2 regions of the Actinomadura sp. genome follow, and region 2 is predicted to be linked to the other one. Evidence: riboswitches for the same ligand, from Rfam matches in the RefSeq annotation. Region 2 holds a riboswitch; the other holds the start of a gene.

Region 1 (18,512 bases), on a different contig from region 2:
CGACGTGCTCAACAAAGGAGCGCTCGGCCTCCTTGTGAGCGTCGGCCACCAGACGGGCCTGTTCGACACCATGAGCACGCTGCCGCCGTCCACGAGCGCCGACATCGCCAAGGCGGCGGAGCTCGACGAGCGGTACGTGCGCGAGTGGCTCGGCGGCATGGTCGTCGGCGGCATCGTGGAGTACGAGCCGGACGGCGCGACGTACACGCTGCCCCCCGAGCACGCCGCCTCGCTCACCACCGCCGCCGGGCCCGACAACCTCGCCGGGATGATGCCGTACATCGCGCTGATGGGCGAGGTCGAGCAGAAGGTCGTCGGGGCGTTCCGCGACGGAGGCGGCGTCCCCTACTCCGCCTACCCCCGGTTCCAGGCCCTCCAGGCGCAGGAGACGGCCCGCGTGTACGACGCGGCCCTCGTCGACACGATCGTCCCGCTGGTCCCCGGCCTCACCGAACGGCTGCGCGACGGCATCGACGCCCTGGACGTGGGCACCGGCCAGGGGCACGCGCCCATCGTCCTGGCGCAGGCCTTCCCGCGGAGCCGCTTCCACGGCCTCGACCTGTCGGAGGACGGCATCGCGGCCGCCCGCGCGCAGGCCGGCCGGCTGTCCCTGGACAACGTCGCCTACACGGTCGGCGACTCAACGGAGATCACCGGGCAGTACGACCTGGTCACCGCCTTCGACGTGGTCCACGACCTGGCCCGGCCGCAGGAGACCCTGAACGCGATCGCCGCGTCGCTCCGCGACGGCGGCGTCTTCCTGATGGGCGACATCGCCGCGTCCAGCAAGCTGGAGGAGAACCTCGACCATCCCTTCGGACCCGGGCTCTACGGCTTCTCGGTCTTCTACTGCATGACGACGTCGCTGAGCACCGGCGGCGCCGGTCTCGGCACGCTCTGGGGAGAGCAGACCGCGCGGCGGATGCTCGGCGAGGCCGGCTTCACCGACGTCCAGGTCCACACGATCGAGGGGGACCCGATCAACCTCTACTACGTGGCGACGACCTCCCCCACCTGACCCGCGCGGGGTGGAGCGAAGCCTTACTCGGTCCTCCCTGCCGGGACGCGTCCCGGCCGGAGGACGAGCCCCGGGACTCGCGGCCGGGGCTCGTCCACGAGCGGGGATCAGATGAGGCCGAGCTTGCGGACGGCCTCGCGCTCCTCGGCGAGCTCGTTCACCGAGGCGTCGATCTTGGCGCGGGAGAAGTCGTCGATGTCCAGGCCCTGGACGATCTCCCACTTCCCGTCCTTCGTGGTGACCGGGAAGGACGAGATCAGGCCCTCGGGGACGCCGTAGGAGCCGTCCGACACGACCGCCATGGACGTCCAGTCGCCGTCGGCGGTGCCGTTCACCCACGTGTAGACGTGGTCGAGCGCGGCGGACGCCGCCGACGCGGCGGAGGACGCGCCGCGCGCCTCGATGATCGCGGCGCCGCGCTTGGCGACGGTCGGGATGAAGTCGTTCTCCAGCCAGTTCTGGTCGTTCACCGTCTCGGCGGCGTTCTTGCCGGCGATCTCGGCGTGGAAGATGTCCGGGTACTGGGTCGCGGAGTGGTTGCCCCAGATCGTCATCTTCTTGATGTCGGCGACGGAGACGCCGGCCTTCTTCGCCAGCTGGGCGAGGGCGCGGTTGTGGTCGAGGCGCGTCATCGCGGTGAAGCGCTCGGCCGGGACGTCCGGGGCGTGCTGCTGCGCGATCAGGGCGTTGGTGTTGGCCGGGTTGCCGACCACCAGGACCTTGACGTCGTCGGCGGCGCCCGCGTTGATGGCCTGGCCCTGCGGCTTGAAGATGCCGCCGTTGGCCTCCAGCAGGTCGCCGCGCTCCATGCCCTTGGTGCGGGGGCGGGCGCCGACGAGCAGCGCGATGTTGGCGCCCTCGAACGCCTTCGTCGCGTCGTCGAAGATGTCGATGCCGGACAGCAGCGGGAACGCGCAGTCGTCCAGCTCCATCGCGGTGCCCTCGGCGGCCTTCACCGCCTGCGGGATCTCCAGCAGGCGCAGGCGTACGGGCACGTCCGCGCCGAGGAGGTGCCCGGACGCGATGCGGAACAGCAGCGCGTAGCCGATCTGGCCCGCGGCGCCGGTAACGGTAACGGTGACTGGGGTGCGAGTCATGCGTCCTTCTCCTGCTGTGACCTGACGGGGCTCAGGCGGCCATCCTTCGAACCCGACCGCCGGAGAGCCGCGCCGCCGCGGTTTCTCTCGCCGTCGAGATATTTTCGTGGTTCAGGCTATCGCGCGCCCCCTACCCGCCACCGCCCAGGTGCACCCACCGGCATGGCGCCCCCGCCGCCGGAACACGCGAAAGGCCGCCCCGGACGGATCCGGGACGGCCTCAACCCCGCGTGCGCGGAGAGCACGGGCTCCGATGCCGCCGGCCGCTCAGCTGTTGATCTTCTTCTGGAGGTTGGTGTCGAGCGCCTCCAGGAAACCCTGGGTCGTCAGCCACGGCGTCTCGTTTCCGACCAGGAGAGCCAGATCCTTGGTCATCTGCCCGGCCTCCACGGTCTCGACGCAGACCGCCTCCAGTTTGCGGGCGAAGTCGATGACCTCGGGCTGGTTGTCGAGCTTGCCGCGGTGCTCCAGACCGCGGGTCCAGGCGAAGATGGACGCGATCGGGTTGGTCGACGTCGGCTTGCCCTGCTGGTGCTGCCGGTAGTGCCGGGTCACCGTGCCGTGCGCGGCCTCGGCCTCGACGGTCTTGCCGTCGGGGGTCATGAGGACGGACGTCATGAGGCCCAGGGAGCCGTAGCCCTGCGCGAGGGTGTCGGACTGGACATCGCCGTCGTAGTTCTTGGCGGCCCAGACGAACCCGCCCTCCCACTTGAGCGCGGCGGCGACCATGTCGTCGATGAGCCGGTGCTCGTAGGAGAGGCCCTTGGCCTCGAAGTCCGACTTGAACTCGGTCTCGTAGATCTCCTGGAAGAGGTCCTTGAACCGGCCGTCGTAGGCCTTGAGGATCGTGTTCTTCGTCGACAGGTACAGCGGCATCTCGCGGCTCAGCGCGTACCGCATGCTCGTCCGGGCGAAGTCGCGGATGGAGTCGTCGAAGTTGTACATCCCCATCGCGACGCCGCCGCCGGGGAAGTCCGCGACTTCCATCTCCATCGGCTCGGAGCCGTCCTGCGGGGTGTAGGTGATCGTCACCTTGCCCGGGCCGGGGACGACGAAGTCGGTGGCCTTGTACTGGTCACCGTGGGCGTGGCGGCCGATGATGATCGGCTTCGTCCAGCCGGGCACCAGGCGCGGGATGTTGGACACCACGATCGGCTCGCGGAAGATCACGCCGCCCAGGATGTTGCGGATCGTCCCGTTCGGGGAGCGCCACATCTTCTTCAGGCCGAACTCCTCGACGCGCGCCTCGTCGGGGGTGATGGTCGCGCACTTGACGCCGACGCCGTACTCCTTGATGGCGTTCGCGGCGTCGATGGTGACCTGGTCGTCCGTGGCGTCACGGTGCTCGATCCCCAGGTCGTAGTACTTGAGGTCCACATCGAGGTAAGGCAGGATCAGCTGGTCCTTGATGAATTTCCAGATGATCCGCGTCATTTCGTCGCCGTCGAGTTCGACGACCGGGCCCGCTACTTTGATCTTGGGCATGCTTGTGCTGTCCCTTTCCTACACCTGGCCAGCAGTCCTTGTAAGGCTCAACTGGCTAGGCTAGCCGAGGCGGTCATGCGGTCTAGACCTGGCCTGGTCCCGGACGCCTCTGCCTGGGACGACGCGCTAGCCCGGCGGTCCGTTCCCGGGCGGGGAGGCCCTCCCGGAGCGGCGCCCGGCGACGAGCAGCCGGATGCCGCGGGCGACCGCGGTGAGCGCGATCAGCACGCCGAACGCGCCCGCGAGGGCGAGGCCGGTCTTGTTCATCGGCGGGACGCTCAGCGACACGAAGGCGACCATCTCGCCGAGGAGGACGAGCGTCCAGCAGTCGACGGAGCGGCTGCGGACGGCGAGCGGGCCGAGCTGCGACTCCGGCAGCAGCAGCCGGGCGAGGGCGCCGACGAGCAGCGCGGCGGCCATCAGGCCGGAGCCCTTGCGGAAGTAGTTGAAGGCGCACAGGGTCAGGCCGGCGCCCACCCCGCTGAGCACGAGGAGGTACGGGAGCTGCGCCAGCCAGTGCGGCGCGGCGCCCCCGCGGCGCGGCGCCCTGCGCCTGCGCCGGTGCACCTGGGTGCTCATGGCCCTCACGGTATCGCCGATCGCGGCGCGGGACGACATCGTGCGCGCGGAGCGGCGATGGAACGGTCCGTCTTGTCGCCCGTCGCCGGGAAAACCGGTGTGACGGAGGGTGCCCGGGTGATGCCCGAGAGGCCGGAATCCCTTGCACCATCGGTGCTACTCGCCAGTAGGAGGGTGTGACGGCACGGTGCCCGGGTAACCCGGCAGACAGGGGTCGCTAACTAGCTGGGAGGACTGCCGTGGAGGGGCCGTTCATGCGGATCGAGGACAGCGGGCTGGTGATGCCGCTGCGCCCCGACGTGACGACGGTCGGGAGAGGGAGAGGAGTCGACATACGCCTCGACGACCCGAGTGTGTCCCGCTTGCACGCAGAGATCGTCCGACGTGGCCCGTACGTCTACGTGGTGGACATGGGCCTGTCCCGTAATGGAACGCGCGTCAACGGCCGGCCGATCGCCCGCCGTGTCCTGGAGGACGGTGACGTCGTGAGCTTCGGCACGGCGCGCTGCCGGTTGGGGGGCATCCCCCGTGAGGAGGTCGACCCGGACGTCGAGCTTCGGCGCGCCGTCGCTCCGGAGCTCACCCGCCGCGAGGTCGACGTGCTGACCTCGCTGTGCCGTCCAGCCCTGTCCGACGAGGCGTTCGTGGCCCCCGCCACGGCGCGCGACATCGCCGGCGAGCTGGTGGTGACGGAGGCGGCCGTCAAGCAGCACCTGCTGCGCCTCTACCAGAAGTTCCGCATCCCCGAGGGCGCCAACCGGCGCACGCGGCTCGCGAACGAGGTCATCGCGATGGGCCTCGTCCGCCCGCTGCCGCCGGTGCACGTCCCGCACCAGGGCCGCCCGCCGATGGACGGGCGCGTCCCCGGCGTGCGGGGGACGGCGGAGACGCGCAGGCCGGGCAGTCCCGGCCACGGCCACGGTCCGGGCCGTCCGGCCCCCAGCGCGGCGGGACGGAGGGCGAGCTGATGTGAACCTGCGGTCGCCCTCCGGGCAGCGCGTACACGAGGGCGATCGCTGAACCTCCCGACGGGGCCGCGCAGGTGACGGCGCGGCCCGCCAGGAGCAACGGGTACGGGGCCGCCACCTCGGTGCTGAGTGGCGGCCCCGGCCACGTGCCGGGGGCCGCGGGTCGGCGGCCGCGGGTCAGCGGTTCTGCTCGGCCGCTTCGACGACGTTCGCGAGCAGCATGGCGCGGGTCATCGGCCCGACGCCGCCCGGGTTGGGCGCGACCCACCCGGCGACCTCGCGCACGTCGGCGGCGACGTCGCCGGCGAGCTTGCCGTCCACCCGGGAGACGCCCACGTCCAGGACGGCGGCGCCCGGCTTGACCATGTCGCCCGTGATGAGACCGGGGACGCCGGCGGCGGCCACCACGATGTCCGCGGCGCGGGTGTGCGCGGCGAGGTCGCGGGTCGCGGTGTGGCAGAGCGTGACGGTCGCGTTCTCGGTGCGCCGGGTCAGCAGCAGGCCGAGCGAGCGGCCGACCGTGATGCCGCGGCCGACGACGGTGACCTCGGCGCCCTTGAGCGGGACGTCGAAGCGGCGCAGCAGCTCGACGATGCCCTTCGGCGTGCAGGGCAGCGGGCCCGGCTGCATCAGCACGAGCCGCCCGAGGTTCGTCGGGTGCAGGCCGTCGGCGTCCTTGGCCGGGTCGATGCGCTCCAGCACGCGCTGCTCGTCCAGCCCCTTCGGCAGCGGGAGCTGGACGATGTAGCCGGTGCAGGCGGGGTCGGCGTTCAGCTCGGCGACGGCACGCTCGACGTCGTCCTGGGTCGCGGTGGCGGGCAGGTCGCGGCGGATGCTCTCGATGCCGACCTCGGCGCAGTCGCGGTGCTTCATGTTCACGTAGGCGCGGCTGCCGGGGTCGTCGCCGACCAGCACGGTGCCGAGCCCGACGGTGACGCCGCGGTCGCGGAGCGCCTCGACGCGGCCCTTGAGGTTCGAGCGGATCTCGGCGGCCGTGGCCTTGCCGTCCAGAATCTGTGCCGTCATGCGTTCCTCCGCGTGGATCTCGCCGGGGGCGCAGGACCGAGCCCGGCTCGAGGTCCCGTCCACCCAGGCGCGCGGTGTCCGGACTGTCGTTCGCTCCCCGGTGGTGATCCACCTTGCCGCGCCAGTCGCGTGAAAACCCATGCTAACGGCCGCGCGGGGCCGCAGACCGGCGCCGGGCGGCCGCGGCGGGCCGGAGCGGCGCGGGCGAGCTAGTCCTCGGAGCGCTGCCGCCGGGCGAGGAGGCGGTCGGTGCCGTGCCAGCCGAGCTGGGCGGCGAGGACGGCGGCCAGGAACGCGGCGACCAGCCCGATCACCTGCCGGGAGTCCATCAGCAGGGCGTCGACCAGGTAGACCGACCTCAGGATGAGGGCCAGCAGCACGTCCATTCGCGCCTCCGTCACGGAACGCCCGCGCCGGGTCAAGTGAGGGGTCATGATGGGCGCGGTCCGGGGCAGAGGCTACCCGCACCCGAAAGTAAAGAATCCGGCGGTAAACCCGGTGTGGCTGTGGTGCGCGCCACACCGGGCCGCCCTCGGTCAGTGGAAGAAGTGCCGGACGCCGGTGAAGTAGAGGGTGATCCCGGCCTTCTCGGCCGCCTCGATGACCTTGCCGTCGTTGACGGAGCCGCCGGGTTCGACGATCGCCCGCACGCCCGCCTCGGCCAGCACTTCGAGGCCGTCGGGGAAGGGGAAGAACGCGTCGGAGGCGCCGACGGCGGACGCGGCGCGCTCGGCGCCGGCCCGCGCGACGGCGAGCTTGGCCGAGTCGACCCGGTTCACCTGGCCCATGCCGACGCCCACGGTCGCCCCGTCGGCGGCCAGCAGGATCGCGTTCGACTTCACCGACCGGATCGCCCGCCACGCGAACGCCAGGTCCCGCAGCGCGGCCTCGTCCGCGGGCTCGCCGGTCTTCAGCTCCCAGGCCGCCGGGTCGTCGCCGGGCGCGTCCACGCGGTCGACGCCCTGCAGCAGGACGCCGCCGTCGATGCGCCGGTACTCGGTCGCGCCGGCGGGGGCGTCCGGGCAGACCAGCAGCCGGACGTTCTTGAACCGGTCCTTCAGGACGGCGACGGCCTCGTCGTCGAAGGCGGGCGCGACGACGACCTCGGCGAAGCTCTCGGTGACCTGCCGGGCCATGGCGGCGGTGACCGGGCGGTTCGCCGCGATCACGCCGCCGTAGGCGGACACGGGGTCGCAGGCGTGCGCCTTGCGGTGCGCCTCGGCGATGTCGGCGCCGACCGCGATGCCGCACGGGTTGGCGTGCTTGATGATCGCGACGCAGGGCTCGGTGAAGTCGTAGGCGGCGCGGCGGGCGGCGTCGGTGTCCACGTAGTTGTTGTAGGACATCTCCTTGCCGTACAGCTGCTCCGCGCCGGCCAGCCCGGTCTCGCCGGGCGAGCGGTACAGGGCCGCGCGCTGGTGCGGGTTCTCGCCGTACCGCAGGGTGTCCGACCGCTCCCAGGTGGCGCCGAGGAAGTCGGGCCAGCGCGTCTCGGCGGCGGTCTCGTCCGGGGCGTAGGCGCTCGCGAACCAGGAGGCCACGGCCACGTCGTAGGAGGCGGTGTGCGCGAACGCGCGCGCGGCGAGGCGGCGCCGCTCCTCCAGCGTGAAGCCGCCGGCCTTCACCGCGTCCAGGACGGTGCCGTAGGCGGACGGGTCGACGACGACGGAGACGCTCGCGTGGTTCTTCGCGGCGGCGCGCACCATCGTCGGGCCGCCGATGTCGATCTGCTCGACGCACTCGTCCGGCTTGGCGCCGGAGTTCACCGTGTCGGCGAACGGGTACAGGTTCGCGACCACCAGGTCGAACGGCTCGACGGCGAGGTCGTCGAGCTGCTGGAGGTGGTCCTCCTTGCGGCGGTCGGCGAGCAGGCCGGCGTGGATCCTGGGGTGCAGGGTCTTGACCCGCCCGTCCAGGCACTCGGGGAAGCCGGTGAGCTTCTCCACCCTCATCACCGGCACGCCGGCGGCGGAGATCCGGCCCGCCGTGGACCCGGTCGAGACGATCTCCACCTCCGCCTCGTGCAGGCCGCGGGCCAGCTCCTCCAGCCCGGTCTTGTCGTACACGCTGATCAGCGCGCGCCTAATCGCCACCCGACTCACCGGCCGAGCTCCCCTCATGGTCGTCGGAAGAATGCCTGTCGGCGGGATCACCGCAGGTCCTGCACTTCATCGAGACCCGCCTGCCGCGCGTGGTCCAGCCGTCGCGGGCGAGCCGTCCGACGACGTCGACGAGGAGCCGGCGCTCCACCCGCTTGATGCGCTCGTGCAGGGAGTCTTCGTCGTCATGCCAGCCCACGGGGACGGCCTCCTGGGCGATGACGGGTCCGGTGTCCACGCCTTCGTCGACGAAGTGAACGGTACAGCCCGTGACCTTCACGCCGTACGCCAGGGCGTCCCGTACGGCGTGGGCGCCGGGGAAGGACGGGAGCAGCGCGGGATGGGTGTTGACCGTCCGGCCGCCGAACCGGGCGAGGAACCGCGGGCCGAGGATCTTCATGAAGCCGGCGGAGACGACGAGGTCGGGGTCGTGCTTCGCGACGGCCTCGGTCAGCGCCGCGTCCCAGTCGTCCCGGGACGGGAAATCAGGGACGCAGACCGTGAAAGTGGGCAAACCCACACGCGCTGCGCGTTCGGTTCCCCCGGTGCCGGGGCGGTCCGCGCCCACGGCTACGACCTTCGCCCCGTAGGCTGGATCCGCGCACGCGTCGAGCAGCGCTTGTAGGTTGGTCCCCGCGCCGGAGACGAGGACGACGAGCCGGGCGGACACCATGACTCCCAGGTGGACGTTGACGGGGTGTGCGGCCACCACGAAGCCTATCGGGCCGGTTCGACGCCGCCTCACCGCAGACAGCACCACGGCCAGGAGGAAAACGACGTGAGCGAGCAGCGGGGCCGCGAGGCCCGTCCCGAAGACCGCCCCGACGGGCGGCCGGCGGGGGAGCCGCCCGCGGGGCCGAACGAGGCGCGGCAGGCCGGTGTGCGGGCCCTCTGGCTCGGCGGCATCGCGCTGGTGACCTCCCTGTTCTTCTACCCCCTCGGCCTCGTGCTGGGCGTCGCCTCGCTCGTCGTCGGGATCCGGGCCCGGCGCAGGGCGCGCGGCACCCGGGACGCCGTGCCCGGCGCCGTCCCCGGCATGGTGATGGGCGCGATCGGCCTGGCCATGTCGGTGCTGATGGTGGGGATGGCGGTCTTCCTGCGCACGGAGTTCAGCGGCTACTGGGACTGCGTCAACGCCTCCAACACCCACACCGACCAGCAGGCGTGCCGGGACGAGTACTACCCGAAGATCGAGGACAAGCTCGACCTGCCGCCCGGCTGGATGGACAAGTACGGCCACCTGCTCTGAGCACCGCCCCCGCCGCGGGGGCTAGGCGTCCTGCTCGGGCTCCTCGCGCAGGACGTAGATCGCGCCGCCGCGGTTCTCGGTGCGGTTCGGGTCGGCGCGCGGCGGCGGGACGGGCCTGCGCGGCTCCTCGGGCTCGGGCTCGGGGTCGTCCACGAGGTGCCCCTCCACGACGATCGTGCCGTCGCCCGGCCGCGCCGGGGCCGGTTCCGGATCGGGCCGCTTCTCCTCGGCCAGGTCGGGCAGCGGGTCGGGCCGCCCGCGGGGGCGGCGCGGGGCGAGGACGGGGTCGGCCTCCTCGAACTCCAGCGGGTCCGGGGCGTGCGGGGCTCGCGGGGGCTTCGGCGCGGGCTTCGCGGGCGGCTCGTAGTCGCCGGGGACCGGCGCCGACAGCGGCACCGTCGCGGGCTTCGGCCGGACGGCCCGCTTCGGCTTCCCCGCCCTTCTCCCGGCCTTCCCCGCCTTCTTGGTCCGCCCGGTCTTCTCGACCGCCGCGCGGGCCGGGCGGCGCAGCACCATCCAGTTCGCCGCCCACGCCGCGATGGCCGCCGAGATGCCCACCTCCAGGGCCGCGAGGAGCCCCACCTGCCAGGCCGACGGCCCGACGGTCGCCATCCGCCCGCCGCCGAGCGGACCGCCGGACAGCGCGCTGAGCAGGGCCGCCACCGCGCCGGTCAGCGCGCCCGTCACGAACCCCCACAGCGGCGCGCCCTCCGCCACCGGGCTCGGCAGCGACCTGATCGTGAGGACGCCGCCGACCGCGCCCGCGACGAACGGCGCGGCCAGCGCGAGCAGCGACAGCGCGGGCGCCGGGCCGGGCTGCGGCAGCGCGGCGAGCGGCGGGAACGCGGGCACGATGTCCAGGAACACGCCGGTCGGCGAGACGCTCGTCCCCGCGCCGACGGAGAACCCCGGCCCGACCGCGTACGCCATCCCCCAGATCACCGCGTTCGGCAGGAAGGCCAGCTCGACCAGCAGCAGCAGGACCCCGCCCACGACGCCGGGCGCGAGCATGTCGTACAGGTCGTCGGCGCCCGCCATGTTCATCGCGAGCGCCGCGCCCACCAGCACCGCGCCCGAGGCGAGCAGCACGCCCAGCGCGCCCGCCACCCCGATGACCAGCGAGCGGGGCCGCTCGGGCAGCAGCCGCAGCAGCGCCCCCAGCCCGGACCTGACCCGCTCCCCCTTCGCCTCCGCCGCGACCTGCGCGGCGACCACGGCCCGCGCGGCGCCCAGCCCGCCCGCGATGAGGGCGACGAGGAAGCATCCGACGAGCGCCTGCCACGCCGACGGCCGCACCTCCCGGGACGACGCCGCGAGCGCGAGCAGCGCGGCCAGCCCCGCGTACGGGGCGGCCTGCGCGACCGCCACCTGCGCGACCGCGATCCGGGGGCGCCGCCGCAGCCCGGCGACCCGGATCATCCACCCGCCGCCCCGGTACAGCAGCACGCCGGGCAGGACGACGACGCCGAGCGGCAGCAGCCCGACCCGGCCGTGCCCGTAGGAGAAGCCCGCGTGGTGGGACACCAGCCAGAAGTTCACGGCCGTGCGGAACACCCCGGACATGCCGTGGCCGAGCGCGGTCTTCGGCGCCGCGATCCACCCGATGAGCGTGATCGTGGTGAGCACCGCGAGCCCGATCCCGACGCACCACAGCGCCGCGACGAGCCCCGTCACGTACAGCGGCCGCGCGGGCTGCGCCGCCGGCGCCGCGCTCGACGGCCCTGCGCTCGTCGGCGGTCTGGACGGCTCCCGCTTCGCCCGCGGCCCGGGGGTGTTGTCGCTCACCGCTCCATGCTGGCACCGCGTCCGCCCCCGGACCGCCCGCCCGCCCGGCGTGTCGCCTTGCCGCCGGGGCGGGAGCGGAAGACGCCCGGGCCGCGGGGGCGGCGCCGGGCGTCTTTCCGGTGGTTCGCGGGATCAGCGGTTCTGCATGATCTCGCGCATGATCACGGCGGCCTCGCTGGGGGTCTTGCCGACGCGGACGCCGACCTTCTCCAGGGCCTCCTTCTTCGCCTGCGCGGTGCCGGCGGAGCCGGACACGATCGCGCCCGCGTGGCCCATGGTCTTGCCCTCGGGGGCGGTGAACCCGGCGACGTAGCCGACGACCGGCTTGGTCACGTTCTTCTCGATGTAGGCGGCGGCGCGCTCCTCGGCGTCGCCGCCGATCTCACCGATCATCACGATGGCGTCGGTCTCCGGGTCGTCCTGGAACGCCTGGAGGGCGTCGATGTGGGTCGTCCCGATGACCGGGTCGCCGCCGATGCCGACGCAGGTGGTGAAGCCGATGTCGCGCAGCTCGTACATCATCTGGTAGGTCAGCGTGCCGGACTTGGACACGAGCCCGATGCGGCCGGGCGTGGTGATGTCGGCCGGGATGATGCCCGCGTTCGACTTGCCGGGGGACGCGATGCCGGGGCAGTTCGGCCCGATGATGCGCGTCTTGTTGCCCTGCTTCTCGGCGTACGCCCAGAAGTAGGCGGTGTCGTGCACCGGGATGCCCTCGGTGATGACGACGCAGAGCGGGATCTCGGCGTCGATCGCCTCGACGACGGCGTCCTTGGTGAACTTCGGCGGGACGAAGACGACGGACACGTCCGCGCCGGTCTGCTCCATGGCCTCCTTGACGGTGCCGAACACCGGGAGGACGGTGCCGTCGAAGTCGACCGTCTGGCCGGCCTTGCGGGCGTTCACGCCGCCGACGACCCGGGCCCCGGACGCGAGCATCCGGCGGCCGTGCTTGGTGCCCTCGGAGCCCGTGATGCCCTGGACAATGATCTTGCTGTTCTCGGTGAGCCAGATGGCCATGATCATGCACCTGCCGCTGCGAGTTCGGCGGCGCGCTTGGCCGCTTCGTCCATGGTGTCGACCTGCTGGACGCCGGGCAGCGCCGCGTCGTTGAGGATCTTGCGCCCGAGCTCGGCGTTGTTGCCGTCCAGCCGGACGACGAGCGGGCGGTCGACGGCCTCGCCGCGGTCCGCCAGCAGCTTGTAGGCCGAGACGATGCCGTTGGCGACGGCGTCGCAGGCGGTGATGCCGCCGAAGACGTTCACGAAGACCGACTTGACGTCCGGGTCGGACAGGACGATCTCCAGCCCGTTCGCCATCACCTCGGCGGACGCGCCGCCGCCGATGTCGAGGAAGTTCGCCGGCTTCTGGCCCTCGAACTGCTCGCCCGCGTAGGCCACCACGTCCAGGGTGGACATGACCAGGCCGGCGCCGTTGCCGATGATGCCGACGCTGCCGTCCAGCTTCACGTAGTTGAGGTCCTTGGCCTTGGCCGCGGCCTCCAGCGGGTCGGCGGCGGCCTTGTCCTCGAACTTCTCGTGGTCCTGGCGGAAGCCGGCGTTGTCGTCCAGGGTGACCTTGCCGTCGAGGGCCTTCACCTGGCCGTCGGCGGTGAGGATCATCGGGTTCACCTCGACGAGGGAGGCGTCCTCGTCGGTGAACACGGCCCACAGCCGCTCGATCAGCTCGGCGGCGCCTTCCAGTGCCTCCTGCGGCAGCCGGCCCCGCTCGGCGATCTCGCGGGCCTTGGCCCGGTCGACGCCGTCCAGCGGGGAGATCGGCACCATCGCCAGCCGGTCGTGCGGCACCTCCTCGATCTCCACCCCGCCCTCGACGGAGCAGATGGACAGGAAGGTGCGGTTGGCGCGGTCGAGCAGGAAGGAGAAGTAGAACTCCTGCGCGATCGCGCTGCCCTCCTCGACCAGGACCTTGTGGACCGTGTGGCCCTTGATGTCCATGCCGAGGATCTGGCCGGCGAGCGCCTCCGCCTCGTCGGCGTCGCCGGCCAGCTTCACGCCGCCGGCCTTGCCGCGGCCGCCGGTCTTCACCTGGGCCTTGACCACGACCTTCTTACTGCCCGCGGAGAACAGCTCCTCCGCGTGTGCACGCGCTTCCTGGGGAGTATGGGCGACCTTGCCGGTGGGCACCGGTACCCCGTACTCGGCGAAGAGTTCCTTCGCCTGATGTTCGAACAGGTCCACGAGGGCGTCCTTAACGGATCGACAGCCATAGACCACACGAGTCGGCGATCTACACGGGTCTCCGTGCGGCCGGCACTCTGCGGTCCGCTCCGTCGATGCAGCCTAGTCAACCCCGCTTCGTGGTGATGCCGCCGGGTCCATATGTCACGGAGTGTCCGCGCTAGAAGGCAACTGTCACCGGGCGGAAGGTGTCTCCTCCTGAGGGGTGGGCACGAGTGGCTCGTGAGGAGGATGAACCAATTGACGTAGTTTGATGTACTTATTTCGCTTCGGCGGGGCGCAAAGGGGGCGAACGCATGGCGATGGCGGAGGAACGGGACCCATCCCTCGCGGCCGCCGTCCCCGTGCGGCGGCCCGTGCGCACCGCCCCTCCGCGCCCGCGGACCCGCGGGCGCTCGGGCGTGCGCAAGGTCCGCCGCACCGCCGCGCTGCTGGTCGTCGCCGCGCTCATCGCGACCGGCGGGGCCACCGTACCGGAACCGTCCGCGCCCGGCTGGTCGAGCCCCGGGCTCATCGGCGGGGGCGGCTGGCCGTTCGCCGGCGTCCCGCTCTCCCCCGAGCAGGCCGAGGGGGCCGCCTACCTGCCGGACAGCTCCGTCGTCCGGCTGGAGGACGGGCGCATCCGGCTCATCCCGGCCGGCGGCGACACCCCCGTCACCGTGGACGCGGACGACCCGCGGGTGGACACGGCCGTCCGGTCCGACAACCTGTGGCTGGCGCAGGGGACGATCCCGACGGGCGGGATGGGCGCGGCCTACCGCGACATGGCGGCGCGCGCCCTGCTCGACCTGCGGCTCCTCACCCGCCCGAACGGGGCGTCGCTCGCCTCCTGGTACACCAAGTGGCGGTACTGCTGGCCGCGCGACTCGGCGTTCACCGTCGCCGCGTTCACCGTCACCGGGCACCCGTCGGAGGCCCGCCGCGTCCTGCGGTTCCTCGCCCGCGCGCAGAGCGGCAGCGGCATGTGGGCCGCGCGCTACAACGCCGACGGGACGGCGGTCGCCGACGGCCGCCGCGCCCAGCTCGACTCGCTCGGCTGGGTGCTGTGGGCGGCGTGGTTCTACCGCGTGCAGGCCGGCTCGCCCGACGACCTGCCGGACCTGTGGCCGATGGTGCGGCGCGCCGCCGACCACCTGGCCCGGTCCCTGGACGCCGAGGGCCTGCCGCCCGCCTCGTCCGACTACTGGGAGCGCGACCCGCTCCGCGAGCAGGACCCGCGGCGGCCGACGCTCGGCGTCGTCGGGCCCGTGCTCGCGGGCCTGCGGGCCGCCGCCGACCTCGCCCGGCTGCGCGGCGAGACCGGCCGGACGGCCGCGTGGGAGGGCGCGGCGCAGCGCGTCTCGGACGCCGTGGCCCGGCAGTTCGCGCCGTACGGCTACCCGCGCTCGCCGGTGCCCGGCGGCCTGATGGACACCTCGGTGACGTTCCTCGCCCCGCCGTTCGCGCCCGCCGACGCGGAGATCACGGCCGCGATCGCGGACGCGGCCCGCAGGCAGGCGCTGCCGAACGGGGGCGTGCTGCCGGGCGAGCGCTGGTCCGGTTCCCCGGACGTCGCGTGGACCCCGGAGACGGCCCTGTTCGGGCTGAGCTCGGCCGCCTCGGGCCGCACCGACGAGGCGCTGGACCGGCTCAGCTGGCTCGCGGCGCACCGCACATCGCTCGGCGTCCTCCCGGAGAAGGTCGGCCCGACCGGAAAACCCGCCGGCCCGGCCCCGCTCGGCTGGACGGCCTCCCTCGTCCTGCTCACGCTCTCCGCCCTGGAACGCCCCCTGCCCATCCCCTAGACGCCGCCCGCATGCGCGGTGCTCCCCGCCGACCAGGGCCGGCCGCCCCAGGTCAGCGCCGATGGCGGCACCGGCGCCGATCGGCCGTTCCCGCCCGCCGACGGCGCGATCAGAGCTTCTCGATGGTGGCGAAGCGGAGGACCAGGGTGCGGACGCCGTACTCGCCGCCGAAGTCGACGCTGGCCTTCTCGCCCCGGTCGTAGACGGAGACGACGGTGCCGAGGCCGAAGGCGTCGTGGGTGACCTTGTCGCCCGGGGAGAGGGACGGCACGGGGCGGTTGCCCGGGGAGCGCACGCCCGGGCGCTGCGCCATCCGGGACATCGCCGGAGTGGACGCCGAGGACGCCTCCCGCTCCCATTCGACCAGGGTCGACGGGACCTCGCCCAGGAAGCGGGACGGCGGGTTCACCTGCGGCGCGCCCCACGAGCTGCGCATCGCGGCGCGGGAGACGTAGAGGCGCCGCCGGGCGCGGGTGATGCCGACGTAGGCGAGGCGGCGTTCCTCTTCGAGCTCCTTCGGGTTGCTCATGGCGCGCAGGTGCGGGAAGACGCCGTCCTCCATGCCGGTGAGGAACACGACCGGGAATTCGAGGCCCTTGGCGGTGTGCAGGGTCATGAGGGTGACGACGCCCTGCTCGGTGTCCTCGGGCTGCTCGCCGGGGGGCACGGGGCCGCCCTTGGCGCCGCCGGGGATGGAGTCGGCGTCGGCGACCAGCGCGACCTGCTCCAGGAACTCGGGCAGGCGGCCTTCGGCGGACTCGCCGTCGAGGCGCTCCTCGAACTCGCGGGCGACGGCTTCGAGTTCCTGGAGGTTCTCGACGCGGGTCTCGTCCTGCGGGTCCTTGGAGTTCTGGAGCTCCTCCAGGTAGCCGCTGGCCTTGAGGACCTCGGCGACCAGATCGGCCGGGGTGAGCGTCTCGGCGGCGGTGCGCAGCTCGTCCAGCAGGGCGACGAACTCGCGGACGGCGTTGATCGAGCGGGTCGCCATGCCGGGCACGTCCTCGGGCGCCCGCAGCGCCTGCCAGAACGAGATCCGCTCGCGGGACGCGTACGCCTCGACGCACGCCTCGGCGCGGTCGCCGATGCCGCGCTTGGGCACGTTCAGGATGCGGCGCAGGGAGACGGTGTCCTCCGGGTTGGCGAGGCAGCGCAGGTAGGCGAGCGCGTCGCGGATCTCCTTGCGCTCGTAGAACCGGACCCCGCCGACCACCTTGTACGGCAGCCCGACGCGGATGAACACCTCTTCGAAGACGCGCGACTGGGCGTTGGTGCGGTAGAAGACGGCGACGTCGCCGGGACGCGCCTCGCCCTCGTCGGTGAGCCGGTCGACCTCGTGGGCGACGAACGCGGCCTCGTCGTGCTCGTTGTCGGCCACATAGCCGGTGATCTTGTGGCCCTCGCCCTGGTCGGACCACAGCTTCTTCGGCTTGCGGTCGGCGTTGCGCTCGATGACGGCGTTCGCCGCGGACAGGATCGTCTGGGTGGAGCGGTAGTTCTGCTCCAGCAGGATCGCGGTGGCGTCCGGGTAGTCGCGCTCGAACTCCAGGATGTTGCGGATCGTCGCGCCGCGGAACGCGTAGATCGACTGGTCGGCGTCGCCGACGACGCACAGCTCGGCCGCGCCGACGCCCTCGACGGGGGCGGTCAGCTCGCGGACGAGCTCGTACTGCGCGTGGTTGGTGTCCTGGTACTCGTCGACGAGGACGTGCCGGAACCTGCGCCGGTAGTGCTCGGCGGCCTCCGGGAAGACCTGCAGCAGGTTGACCGTCATCATGATCAGGTCGTCGAAGTCCATGGCGCCGGCCTGCTGGAGCCGCGCCTGGTACATCTCGTACGCCTCGGCGAGCGTCTGCTCCATGTGCGTGGACGCGCGGTTCTTGAACGTCTCGTAGTCGATCAGCTCGTTCTTCAGGTTGGACACCTGGGCGCTGAACGACTTCGGCGGGTACCGCTTCGGGTCGAGGTCGAGCTCGCGGCACACCAGCGCCATGAGCCGGTTCGCGTCGGCCTGGTCGTAGATCGAGAAGCTCGTGGGGAAGCCGAGGCGCTTGGCCTCGCGGCGCAGGATCCGCACGCAGGCGGAGTGGAACGTCATCACCCACATGGCGCGCGAGCGCGGCCCGACGAGGGCGTCGACGCGCTCCTTCATCTCGGCGGCGGCCTTGTTGGTGAAGGTGATCGCGAGGATCTGGCCGGGGTGGACGTCCCGCTCGGCGAGCAGGTGGGCGATGCGGTGGGTGAGCACCCGCGTCTTGCCCGAGCCCGCGCCCGCGACGATCAGCAGGGGGCCGCCGGAGTGCACGACGGCGGCGCGCTGCTGCGGGTTGAGGCCGTCGAGCAGGGGGTGAGCTTCGGTCTTCGACATCACGTGCGAGTCTACGGCGCGGCGCGGACGTTTTCGGCGCGTCCCGCTCTCCGGGCCCGGCGGCAGCATGTGGACAGACGACTGCTTTTCACCTTCGCGGGGTTGATTGGATCTCCCGACCGGCGGACGTTGGCAGAACAGAGCGGACAACCGAGCCGGCCGCGCCGGTCCACGGGTGCAAGGCCCCGTACTTCAACCCCGCATGTCCGCTCGCAGGAGCGCAGGGTCAGCAGGGACTCGCGCACTGTCAGGGGAAGGTGGTTTCGATGACGATCCACCAGCAGGACCACGAGGCGCCGCGGGACGCCGGATCGACGCCGATCGAGATTCCCGCCCAGCGCGTGCGGCGCGCGGCTCCGCCGCTTCCGGAGCCCCTGCCGCGGCCGGTGCCGATCCCGGCGCCGCTGCGCACCGGGCACCGGTTCCTCGTCTACAAGCAGGACCCCTCGGTCACGGCCCTCGGCGCCCGGCTGGCGTTCATCCCGACCGTGGTGCTGAACGGCCCGACCGACGCCCGCGTCCGGACGGAGCTGCCGGGCGTCACGCCGGTGACCCGCAATGTCGGCGGCGACTTCGTGTTCGCCGCCGGGAGCCCGCAGTTCGACTGCGCGCACACGTTCGCCGTCGTCCGGCAGACGATGGCGATGTACGAGCGGCACAACGGCGGCGACCCGATCCCGTTCGCGTGGAACGTCGGCGGCAACACCGACCGCATCACGGTGTTCCCGCACGCCGGGGAGGGCGCGAACGCCTTCTACAGCCGGACGGCGAAGGCGCTGAAGTTCCTGTTCTTCACGCCGCAGGGGCAGAGCTCCGTCCTGCACACGTGCCGCTCGCTGGACATCGTCGCGCACGA
Region 2 (9,414 bases):
CATCCGGACGTGACCCTCGACCTCATCGCGTTGGCCCGCAGCATGCCCGCCTGGGAGTCCGGCGACCACGACGCGGTCCGGGCGGTCCTGGCCGAGAGCGTCCGGCGGCTCGCGGCCGCGGGCGCGGACTTCTTCGCCTGCCCGGACAACACCGCGCACCTGGCGCTCGAACGCCCCGGCGGCGACCTGCCGCTGCCGGGCCTGCACATCGCCGAGGTCGTCGCCGAGCAGGCCGCGGCCGACGGCCGGACACGCGTCGGCGTCCTCGGCACCCGCTTCACGATGGACGGCCCGGTCTACCCGCGCGAGCTGGCCGCCCGCGGCATCGCCGCCGAGGTCCCGGACGCCCCCGACCGCCAGACCGTCGACCGGATCATCTTCGAGGAGCTGGTGAACGGCGTCTTCACCGAGGAGTCGCGCCGCGCGTACGCGGAGGTCATCGAGCGGCTCGCCGAGCGCGGCTGCGACGCCGTCGCGCTGGTGTGCACCGAGATCCCGCTGCTGGTGACGCCCGGCGTCTCGCCGCTGCCGACGCTCGACTCGACCCGGCTGCTCGCCCGCGCCGCGTTCGAGGTCGCGGTGGGCCGCCGCCCGCTGCCCGACTGGCGCGGCGGACATTTCCAGCGGCATCGAGACGAGGCGCCGCTAGCCTGATCAGAGCCCGTTTTGTCCATGACCAGGGGGAATCCTCCGGGGACGGGCCGGGGCGACCGAGAGGGGGGCGCGATGGACTTCCGGGAGCTGCACCACGGCGACCGCCCGCTGGTGCTGCCGAACGCGTGGGACTTCGCGAGCGGTGCGGCGCTGGTCCAGGCGGGGTTCCCCGCGATCGGGACGACGAGCCTCGGCGTCGCGGCGGCGGCCGGGAAGACCGACGCGACCGGCGACACGCGGGAGGAGACCATCGCGCTCGCCCGCACGCTGGCGCGGCTGCCCGTGCCGGTCACCGTCGACATCGAGGGCGGGTTCTCCGACCGGGCCGCGGACGTCGCCGGCCTCGCCGCCGAGCTGGCCTCGTTCGGGATCGCCGGGATCAACCTGGAGGACGGTCGCCCGGACGGGACGCTCGCGCCCCTCGGCCACCAGACGAGCGTGCTCGCCGCCGTGAAGCGGGCCGCGCCGGGGCTGTTCCTCAACGCCCGCACCGACACGTTCTGGCTCGGCGGCCCCGACCGGGAGGAGACGCTGCGCCGGGTGCGCGCCTACGCGGAGGCCGGCGCGGACGGCGTGTTCGTCCCGGGCATCGTGGACGACGCCGACATCCGGGCAGTGCTGGAGGCGGCGGGCGTGCCGCTGAACGTCCTGTACCTGCCGGGCAGGACGGAGTACCCGCGGCTCGCGCGGCTGGGCGTGCACCGGGTGAGCACCGGGTCGCTGCCGTTCCGCAGGGCGCTGCACGCCGCCGTCACCGCGGCCCTCGCCGTCACCGGCGAGGGCGGCGACCGCCCCGCGCTCGGCTACGGGGACGTGCAGCGGCTCGTCAGTGGCCGGTGATCCGGTCGGCGAGCCGCGCCAGGGCGGACGTGCCCGGCGACCCCGACGCCGACTCGCGCGCGTCGGCGGCCCGGTAGAGCGCGTACATCGCGTGGACGCCGAGCCAGCGCAGCGGCTCGGGCTCCCAGCGGCGGACGCGCCGGTCCACCCACGGCAGCGCGGTCAGCGCGGTGTCCTCGCGCAGGACGAGGTCGCGGAGGGTCCGGCCGGCGAGGTTGGCGGCGGCGACGCCGTGCCCGGTGTAGCCGCCCGCGTGGCCGAGCCCCGTCCCGTGGTCGAGGACGACTGTCGCGCACCAGTCGCGCGGCACCCCGAGCACCCCCGACCAGGCGTGGTCGACGCGCCCTTCGTCGGCGACGGCGGGGAACATCCCGGTCAGCATCGCCCAGAGGGCGTCGACCGTGCCCTGGTCGGTGCGGCCGCCGGCGTCGACGCGGGAGGCGTAGCGGTAGGGGCGGCCCCGCCCGCCGAACGCGATGCGGTCGTCGGCGGTGCGCTGCGCGTACATGTAGTAGTGCGCCATGTCGCCGAGGAGCTCGCGGCGCTCCCAGCCGATCGCCTTCCAGGTGACCGCGGGCAGCGGCGTGGTGACGATCATGGAGCTGTTCATCGGGAGCCAGTCGCGGCGGTGGCCGGGCAGCCCGGCGGTGAAGCCCTCGGTGGCGCGCAGCACGTAGCGGGCGGTGACGGTGCCGTACGGGGTGGCGGCGGAGGCCGCGCCGCCGCGCCGCGGGTTGATCCGCACGACCGGCGTCCCCTCGAAGATCTCGACGCCGAGCTTCCGGACCGCCGCCGCGAGGCCGCGGGCGAGGGCGGCGGGCTGCACGCGGGCGCAGTGCGGGCTCCACGCCGCGCCGGTCGCGCCCTCGACGCGGAGCCGGTCGTCGCGTTCGGCGGCGGGCAGGGGGACGAGGTCGTCGTCCGTCCAGCCCCACCGGCGGGCCTCGTCGACCATCGCGGCGAGCCGGGCGCGCTGCGCGGCGTTGCGGGCGACGTGCAGCACCCCGCCCTTCACCAGGCCGGCGTCGATGCCCTCAGCGGCGGCGACCCGGACGACCTCGTCCACCGCGCCGAACATGGCGCGCTGCAGCGCGATCGCGGCGGCGCGGCCGTGCCGGGCGGCGTAGCGCTCCCGCGACCCGGCGATCTCCCCGAGGACCCAGCCGCCGTTGCGGCCGGACGCGCCGAACCCGGCGAACTCGCGTTCCAGCACGACGATCCGCAGGTCGGGGCGGGCGCGCTTGAGGTAGTAGGCGGTCCAGAGGCCGGTGTACCCGGCGCCGACGACGCAGACGTCCGCCGTGCGCGGCCCGGGCAGCCGGGGGCCGGGCTCGGGGAGTCCGGCGGACCGGTACCAGAACGAGACGCCGCCGTTGCCGAAGCCGGCCGCGAGAGGCGCGCGGCCAGAGGAGGAGCTCATGCGCTAATCCTGCTGTATTCCGCAGCGAAATCAACAGGTGGCAACGGATTCTATGGGACTGCATCCACAATTCGACGGGATCCGATCCAGCGGGACCGCTCCGCGGCATAGTAGGCGGCGCCGTCGGGACCGGACGGGCCGTCCCGCCACCGCCGCATCCCGAGCTGCAGCGCGATCTCCGCCGACGCGGCGTTGGCCGTGTCGATCTCGGCGGTGATGCGGTGCACGCCCACCACCCCGAACGCGTAGTCGAGCACCGCGCGGGACGCCTCGGCCGCGAGGCCCCGCCCCCAGTGCTCCGGTTCGAGGCTGTAGAGGATCTCGACGTCCACGCCGTGCCCGAGGGGCCCCTCGTGGTGGCTGAGCCCCGCGACGCCGATCAGCGGGTCGCCGGACGCGGCGCCCAGCGCGTCGATCCCGGCGGACCAGCGGGCGGGGCGCAGCGCCCACAGCCCGTAGCCCTCGGTCGCGAAGTCCCGCTCGCTCGCCTCGATGATCTCGCTGACCTGCACGGGCGTGACCACCCGGTCGTCGAACAGGTGGCGGCGGACCAGCGGCCCCGTCCAGTGCGCCAGCAGCGCGCTGTGGTCGCGCATCGACACCGGGTGCAGCGCGAGCCGCACGGTGCGCAGCACCTCACTCATCGGCGTCCTCCGGCCACTCGGGCGCCTCCTCCCCGTCCGGGAGGCCGACCCGGAACACGCGCAGCTGCAGCGCGAGCGCCTGGTAGTAGCCGACGAGCGTGACCAGTTCGACGACGGCGGCGCGGCCGAGCGTCGCGACCGCCTCGGTGTACACGGCGTCGGAGAGGTCGCCCTCGGCGGCGAGCTGCCGGACCGCCTCGTACACGACGCGCTCGCGGACGTCCCCGAGCATCGGGGCGCGGCCGGCCCGCAGGGCGTCGGTCTCCGCCTCGGTGAGCCCGTGCCGGCGCCCGATCCGCTCGTGCGCGTACCACTCGTAGTCGGAGCGGGCGTGCGCGGCGACGACGAGCGTGGCGATCTCCCGCTCGCGTTTGGTGAACGCCGTCCGGAAGCGCAGCGCGGCCCCGAGGTCCTGCAGCGGCAGGCCCACGGACGGGCTGTAGAGCATGGCGTTGAAGGGGCCGTGCAGCCGGCCGATGTCGTCGGCGAGGCCGACGGGCGGGGTGCGGCCCTCGGCGCGGGGGCCGCCGGTCACCGCCTCGTACACGGCGCGCTGCTCGTCGCTGAGGGACTCGGGGAGCAGCAGCGGCAGCCGGGGCGGGGACGGGCCGCGGCGCGGTCGATCGTTGACGTGCTCACCGCTCACGGGGTCGATCACTTACCGCACGCTAGGCGCTCGGCGCGGGCGGCTCAACCCCCGGTCCGGAATGTGAAACCCCTGGCACACGGTGACGTGGCGGCGGCGTGACACCGCGCCCGCTGGCAGGATGGCCGGGTGAGCGGCATCTACGACGACCCGTGGGCGTACGAGCTGGCGTGCTCGTTCCGCGACGTGCCGGCCGAGGTGGACGTGCTCCTCGGCTGGTGCGCCGAGCTGGGCGCGGAGCCGGCGTCGGTGCTGGAGCTGGCCGCCGGCCCGGCCGAGCACGCCCGGGAGTTCGCCCGGCGCGGCCTGGCCGCGACGGCGCTCGACCTGAACCCGGAGATGTGCGCCTACGCCGCCCGCGAGGCCGCACGAGCCGGGGTCGAGGTGGAGGTCGTCCGGGACGACATGACCCGCTTCGACCTGGGCCGCCGGTTCGACCTCGTCGTGACCATGCTCGACTCGACGTCCCACCTGATGACGCTGGACGCGTTCGTCGCGCACCTGCGCCGCGTCGCCGCGCACCTGTCCCCCGGCGGCCTCTACATCGTGGAGATGTCGCACCCCCGGGACCGGCTGGGCGACGAGCCGAGCGTCAGCACCGGCTGGACGGTCCGGCGCGACGGCGTGCGGGCCGACGTGCGGTGGGGCGAGCCGTCCGACAGGCTCGACCCGGTCACCCAGGTCGCCGACGACCACGTGACGATGACGATCACGGACGGCGGCGGCACGCGGGTGATCCGCGACGTCGTCCCCTACCGCTTCTGGACGGCGACCGAGCTGGACGCCGCGGTCCGCCTCGCCGGCGGCCTCGGCGCGGTCGCCCGGTACGGCGACTTCGGGACCGGTGAGGACGCGGTGGCCCTCACCGACCCCGCCGCCTGGCGGATGATCACGATTCTGCGGGGCGTCTAGGGCGCCGGCGCCCAGCCCGGCATGGGGTAGGCCGCGAGCAGCTCGCGGACCTGCCCGGCGACGCGCTCGACGACCGCCTCGTCCTGCTTGGCGGCGGCCTGCACGACCTCGTCGATCCAGGCCGCGACCTGCGGCATCTGCTCCTCGCCGAGACCGCGGGTGGTGATCGCGGCGGTGCCGAGCCGCAGCCCGGACGGGTCGAACGGCTTGCGCGGGTCGAACGGGACGGCGTTGTAGTTCAGCTCGATCCCGGCGCGGTCGAGGGCCTGCGCCGCCGGCTTGCCCGCGACGCCCTTGTTCGTCAGGTCGATCAGGATGAGGTGGTTGTCGGTGCCGCCGGAGATCAGGTCGTAGCCGCGGTCGGTCAGCGCGGCGGCCAGCACCTTCGCGTTCGCGACGATCTGCCGGGCGTACCGGGTGAAGTCCGGCCGGGCCGCCTCCTTCAGCGCGACGGCGATCGCGGCGGTGGTGTGGTCGTGCGGGCCGCCCTGCAGCCCGGGGAAGACCGCCTTGTCGATCGCCTTCGCGTGCTCGGCGGTCGACAGGATCATGGCGCCGCGCGGGCCGCGCAGCGTCTTGTGCGTGGTGGTGGTGACCACATCGGCGTGCCCGATCGGGGACGGGTGCGCGCCGCCCGCGATCAGCCCGGCGATGTGGGCGATGTCGGCGGCGAGCACCGCGCCGGCCTCGCGGGCGATCTCCGCGAACGCCGGGAAGTCGATCGTCCGCGGGATGGCGGTGCCGCCGCACCAGATCAGCTTCGGCCGCTCCTTGAGCGCCAGGTCGCGGACCTGGTCCATGTCGACCCGCCCGGTGTCGGCGCGCACGTCGTACCGGACGGGACGGAACCACTTGCCGGTGGCGGACACGGACCAGCCGTGCGTCAGGTGCCCGCCCATCGGCAGGGACAGGCCCATCACCGGGTCGCCGGGCTCCAGGAACGCCATGTACACGGCGAGGTTCGCGGGCGACCCCGAGTACGGCTGGACGTTGGCGTGCTCGGCGCCGAACACCTCCTTCGCCCGCTGGATCGCCAGCAGCTCGATCGGGTCGACGTTCTGCTGGCCCTCGTAGTACCGCTTGCCGGCGTAGCCCTCGGAGTACTTGTTCGTCAGGACCGAGCCGGTGGCCTCCAGCACCGCCGGCGACACGTAGTTCTCGGACGCGATCAGCCGGAGCTTCTCGTACTGGCGGCGGGCCTCGGCCTCGACCAGCCCGGCGATCTCGGGGTCCTGGTCCTGCAGATGGGGGACGGGCGGTTCGTGCATGGTGAGCCTCCGCGCTGCTCGCGCCGGGGTTTCGGGCGCCCCGGCGAAGGGGACCCGTACGCCCAGGCGCGCGGCGTGCGGACTAGTTTCGCTCCCCGGTGGTCGTCTCCACCTTCACTGCGCCAGTCACGTGCACGCCATCATACCGGGGCGGCCGCGGCCGCGCCGGGACGGAGACGACGAACAGCCCGCCGAGCAGGAGCAGCGACCCGGCCGCGACCGGCGCCGACATGCGCTCGCCGAGGACGGCGATGGCGAGCCCCGCCGCGACCAGCGGCTCGGCGAGGCTGAGCGTCCCGGCCGTCGCGGCGGAGACGCGCCCCAGCCCGGTGACGAAGAACATGTACGCGGCCGCCGTCGCCGCGATCCCGAGCCAGGCGACGAGGCCCGCCGAACGCGGCTCCGCGAGCGCCGGAAGCTCGGCCACCGCCCAGGGCAGCAGGGCCGCTCCCCCGGCGAGCAGCGTGACCGACACCGCGGCGGCCATCCCCGCGTCCCGCCCGGTGAGGACCTTGGCGGACACCGTATAGACGCCGAAGCACGTCCCGCCCACGAGGCTCAGCACGATCCCCGCCGGGTCGACGTGGACGGCCGTCCCCGGCACCATCAGCAACGCGACGCCCCCGATCGCGCACGCCGTCCCTGCCCACCACCTGCCGCTGAGCCGCGCCCGCAGGACGAGCCGCTCGCACAGCCCGGTCGAGACGGGCGCCAGCCCGAACACCACGGCGGTCGCGACGGCGGCGCCGGTGCGGTCGACCGCGCTGAAGAACGCGGCCTGGAAGGTCCCGGTGGCGGCGGAGGCCGCCAGGACCGGAACCCACGTCCGCCGCCCCAGCGTGAGGAACGCGCGCCGGTTCGCGCCGAGCACCAGCACGGCCAGGATCAGCCCGCCGGAGAAGATCCGCGCGCCGCCGACGGCGACCGGGCTCGCCGCCGGCCCCGCCAGCACCTGCGCCGGCCCGACCGTCCCCCAGAGCACCCCGGCCGCGAGCACGAGCAGCGACCCGGACAGATTGCTTCGTCGATCCATACGACCGAAGCTAGAAGGATATGCGGCAGACAGTTCTCAGCACCGAACTTCATTCGCCTTAGCAGCCCACACCCGCCGTTCATTCGCCACGAAAGCCCACCGAACAGAGCCGCCCACACGACGTTCGGCGCTACCGCGTCTCGCTCGTGGGAAGTTCGGACTGCTCCACGGGCTGGACGTAGTCGTAGACGACGGTCGTCCGCACGTCCACGAACTCCTTGCGCCGCGCGAGCCGATCGAGCACGAAGTCGCGCAGGTACGCGGTGCTCGGCACGGCCACGTGCACGAGCAGATCCTCGTTGCCGGTGACGACGAAGACGCCGACGGCCTCGGGCATCGCCGCCATGCCGTCCCGCGCCGACTCGATCGCCTCCCGCGACTGCGGCCGGATCCTGATCGAGATCAGCGCCTGCACGCCCCGCCCGAGGCGCTCGAAGTCCACCGCCGCGTGGAATCCGGTGATGACGCCGCGCGCCCGCAGCGCCCGCGTCCGCTCCAGGGCGGTGGACGGCGCGATCCCCACCGCCTCCGCCAGCTCGCGGTTGGTCTGCCGCCCGTCCCGCTGCAGCCGCCGCAGGATCGCCTGATCGACCGCGTCCACCGCCGCCCCTCCCGAATCGACCGCCAGAAGCCGAACTCCCGCGCGTGAACCACGCCCGGAAGCCCCACATCCCGAAGATTATTCGACCCTGCCACGGCGCAGGCGATTTCGCCGATGCCGCCGGCGCCTTCCCACCCCGACAATTGGCGGCTCACAGCTTCGGGAGAGGTCGATCGTGAGCGGAACTCATCGCGGGGGGCGGCGCAGGCGCCGGATGCGCGGAGCGTCGGCCGTTTCGGGCATCGCGCTGGCCGCGGTGCTGGGGACGTCGGTGTACGCCCTCTCCGAGGCCGAGGAATGCCCGGCGGCCGCCCCCGTCGTCGACGTGGCCGCCGCGCCGGAGATCACGGAGGCGGTCTCGGCGGTGGCCGCGGCGTTCAACCGCGAGACCCGATGCATGCGGGTCGCCGTGCGCTCGGCGGGCCCGGCCGGGGTGACGGCGCTGCTCGCGGGGCAGATCCCGCCCGGCGCCGGCGTCCGCAAGCCCGACCTGTGGATACCCGACGCGTCGCTGTGGCTCCGCATGCTCGACGATCCACCGGCGGCGAGCTCGTTGGCGAGGTCCCCGCTGGTGGCGGCCTTGCCGCGGGCACAGGCCGGCCGGGTGAACGAGTCCTGGGAAGACATCCTGAACTCGGCCGTCCCGGGTTCCGCGGACTCCCGGACCTTCGACCTCAAGATCGCCGACCCGTCCCGCACCGGCGCGGGCATGACGTCGCTGCTGATCGTCCACGGACGGAACAGGAGGATGTCCGCGTTCGCGGCCTTCGCCCGCGACGTCCGCCAGGGCATCGCCCAGGACGCGCGAGCGGAGTTCGCCGCGTTCACCGACCGCACGTCCCGCCGCGTCCCCATCCTCCTGACCTCGGAACAGGCCGTGTGGGCGCACAACCGCGCGAAGCCGTCCGACCCCGCGGAGGCGGTCTATCCCCGCGACGGCACCCTCTTCCTCGACTATCCGGTGATGCCGGTCAACGACACGCCGCCGGTCCGGCGGTTCGAGCAGGCGCTGCGCACCGACGAGGCCCGCAGGGTGTTCCAGACGCACGGTTTCCGCGACCCGGACGGCGACCCGCCGCCTTCCTTCGCCGACGCCGACGGCGTGGACGCCTGGCTGCCGCCCGAACTTCCCGTCCCGGAGCCGCGCGAGGTCAGGCAGGTCGCACAGGCATGGGCACGCCTGGCGCTCGGCTCCCGCATGCTGTCACTGATCGACGTGTCCGGCTCGATGGCCCGGCCCGTGCCCGGCACGAAGCTGACCCGGCTGCAGGCGATCGCCCAGGCGTCCCAGCAGGGCCTCGCCCTCCAGCCGGACGACACCGAACTCGGCCAGTGGATCTTCTCCACGGAGATGGCCGGCGACCGCGACTGGCGGGTCACCGTGCCGATGGGCCCT

What was found. A riboswitch is a leader RNA that binds a small molecule or an ion and turns the genes downstream of it on or off. The one in region 2 is predicted to bind ZMP and ZTP.
Region 1: linked by a shared signal. The riboswitch ahead of ACIWVC_RS24585 (bifunctional methylenetetrahydrofolate dehydrogenase/methenyltetrahydrofolate cyclohydrolase) and the one ahead of glyA (serine hydroxymethyltransferase) in region 2 are both predicted to bind ZMP and ZTP.

The regions. Positions count from the first base shown of each region.
Region 1 is NZ_JBIQHY010000085.1:12,059-30,570, forward strand. It holds gene ACIWVC_RS24560 (class I SAM-dependent methyltransferase) at 1-1,018, shown strand, start outside; gene ACIWVC_RS24565 (malate dehydrogenase) at 1,126-2,115, opposite strand; gene ACIWVC_RS24570 (NADP-dependent isocitrate dehydrogenase) at 2,383-3,600, opposite strand; gene ACIWVC_RS24575 (DUF3017 domain-containing protein) at 3,727-4,179, opposite strand; gene ACIWVC_RS24580 (FHA domain-containing protein) at 4,419-5,147, shown strand; gene ACIWVC_RS24585 (bifunctional methylenetetrahydrofolate dehydrogenase/methenyltetrahydrofolate cyclohydrolase) at 5,325-6,173, opposite strand; ZMP/ZTP riboswitch at 6,228-6,312, opposite strand; gene ACIWVC_RS24590 (hypothetical protein) at 6,383-6,559, opposite strand; gene purH (bifunctional phosphoribosylaminoimidazolecarboxamide formyltransferase/IMP cyclohydrolase) at 6,710-8,275, opposite strand; gene purN (phosphoribosylglycinamide formyltransferase) at 8,256-8,945, opposite strand; gene ACIWVC_RS24605 (hypothetical protein) at 9,051-9,521, shown strand; gene ACIWVC_RS24610 (DUF6350 family protein) at 9,543-11,306, opposite strand; gene sucD (succinate--CoA ligase subunit alpha) at 11,439-12,326, opposite strand; gene sucC (ADP-forming succinate--CoA ligase subunit beta) at 12,329-13,507, opposite strand; gene ACIWVC_RS24625 (glycoside hydrolase family 15 protein) at 13,804-15,291, shown strand; gene pcrA (DNA helicase PcrA) at 15,401-17,656, opposite strand; gene ACIWVC_RS24635 (hypothetical protein) at 17,923-18,512, shown strand, end outside.
Region 2 is NZ_JBIQHY010000169.1:754-10,167, reverse strand. It holds gene ACIWVC_RS32660 (aspartate/glutamate racemase family protein) at 1-654, shown strand, start outside; gene ACIWVC_RS32655 (isocitrate lyase/phosphoenolpyruvate mutase family protein) at 727-1,494, shown strand; gene ACIWVC_RS32650 (NAD(P)/FAD-dependent oxidoreductase) at 1,481-2,914, opposite strand; gene ACIWVC_RS32645 (GNAT family N-acetyltransferase) at 2,965-3,558, opposite strand; gene ACIWVC_RS32640 (carboxymuconolactone decarboxylase family protein) at 3,551-4,216, opposite strand; gene ACIWVC_RS32635 (class I SAM-dependent methyltransferase) at 4,334-5,116, shown strand; gene glyA (serine hydroxymethyltransferase) at 5,113-6,384, opposite strand; ZMP/ZTP riboswitch at 6,438-6,524, opposite strand; partial or broken gene ACIWVC_RS32625 (DMT family transporter) at 6,617-7,417, opposite strand; gene ACIWVC_RS32620 (Lrp/AsnC family transcriptional regulator) at 7,548-8,018, opposite strand; gene ACIWVC_RS32615 (substrate-binding and VWA domain-containing protein) at 8,233-9,414, shown strand, end outside.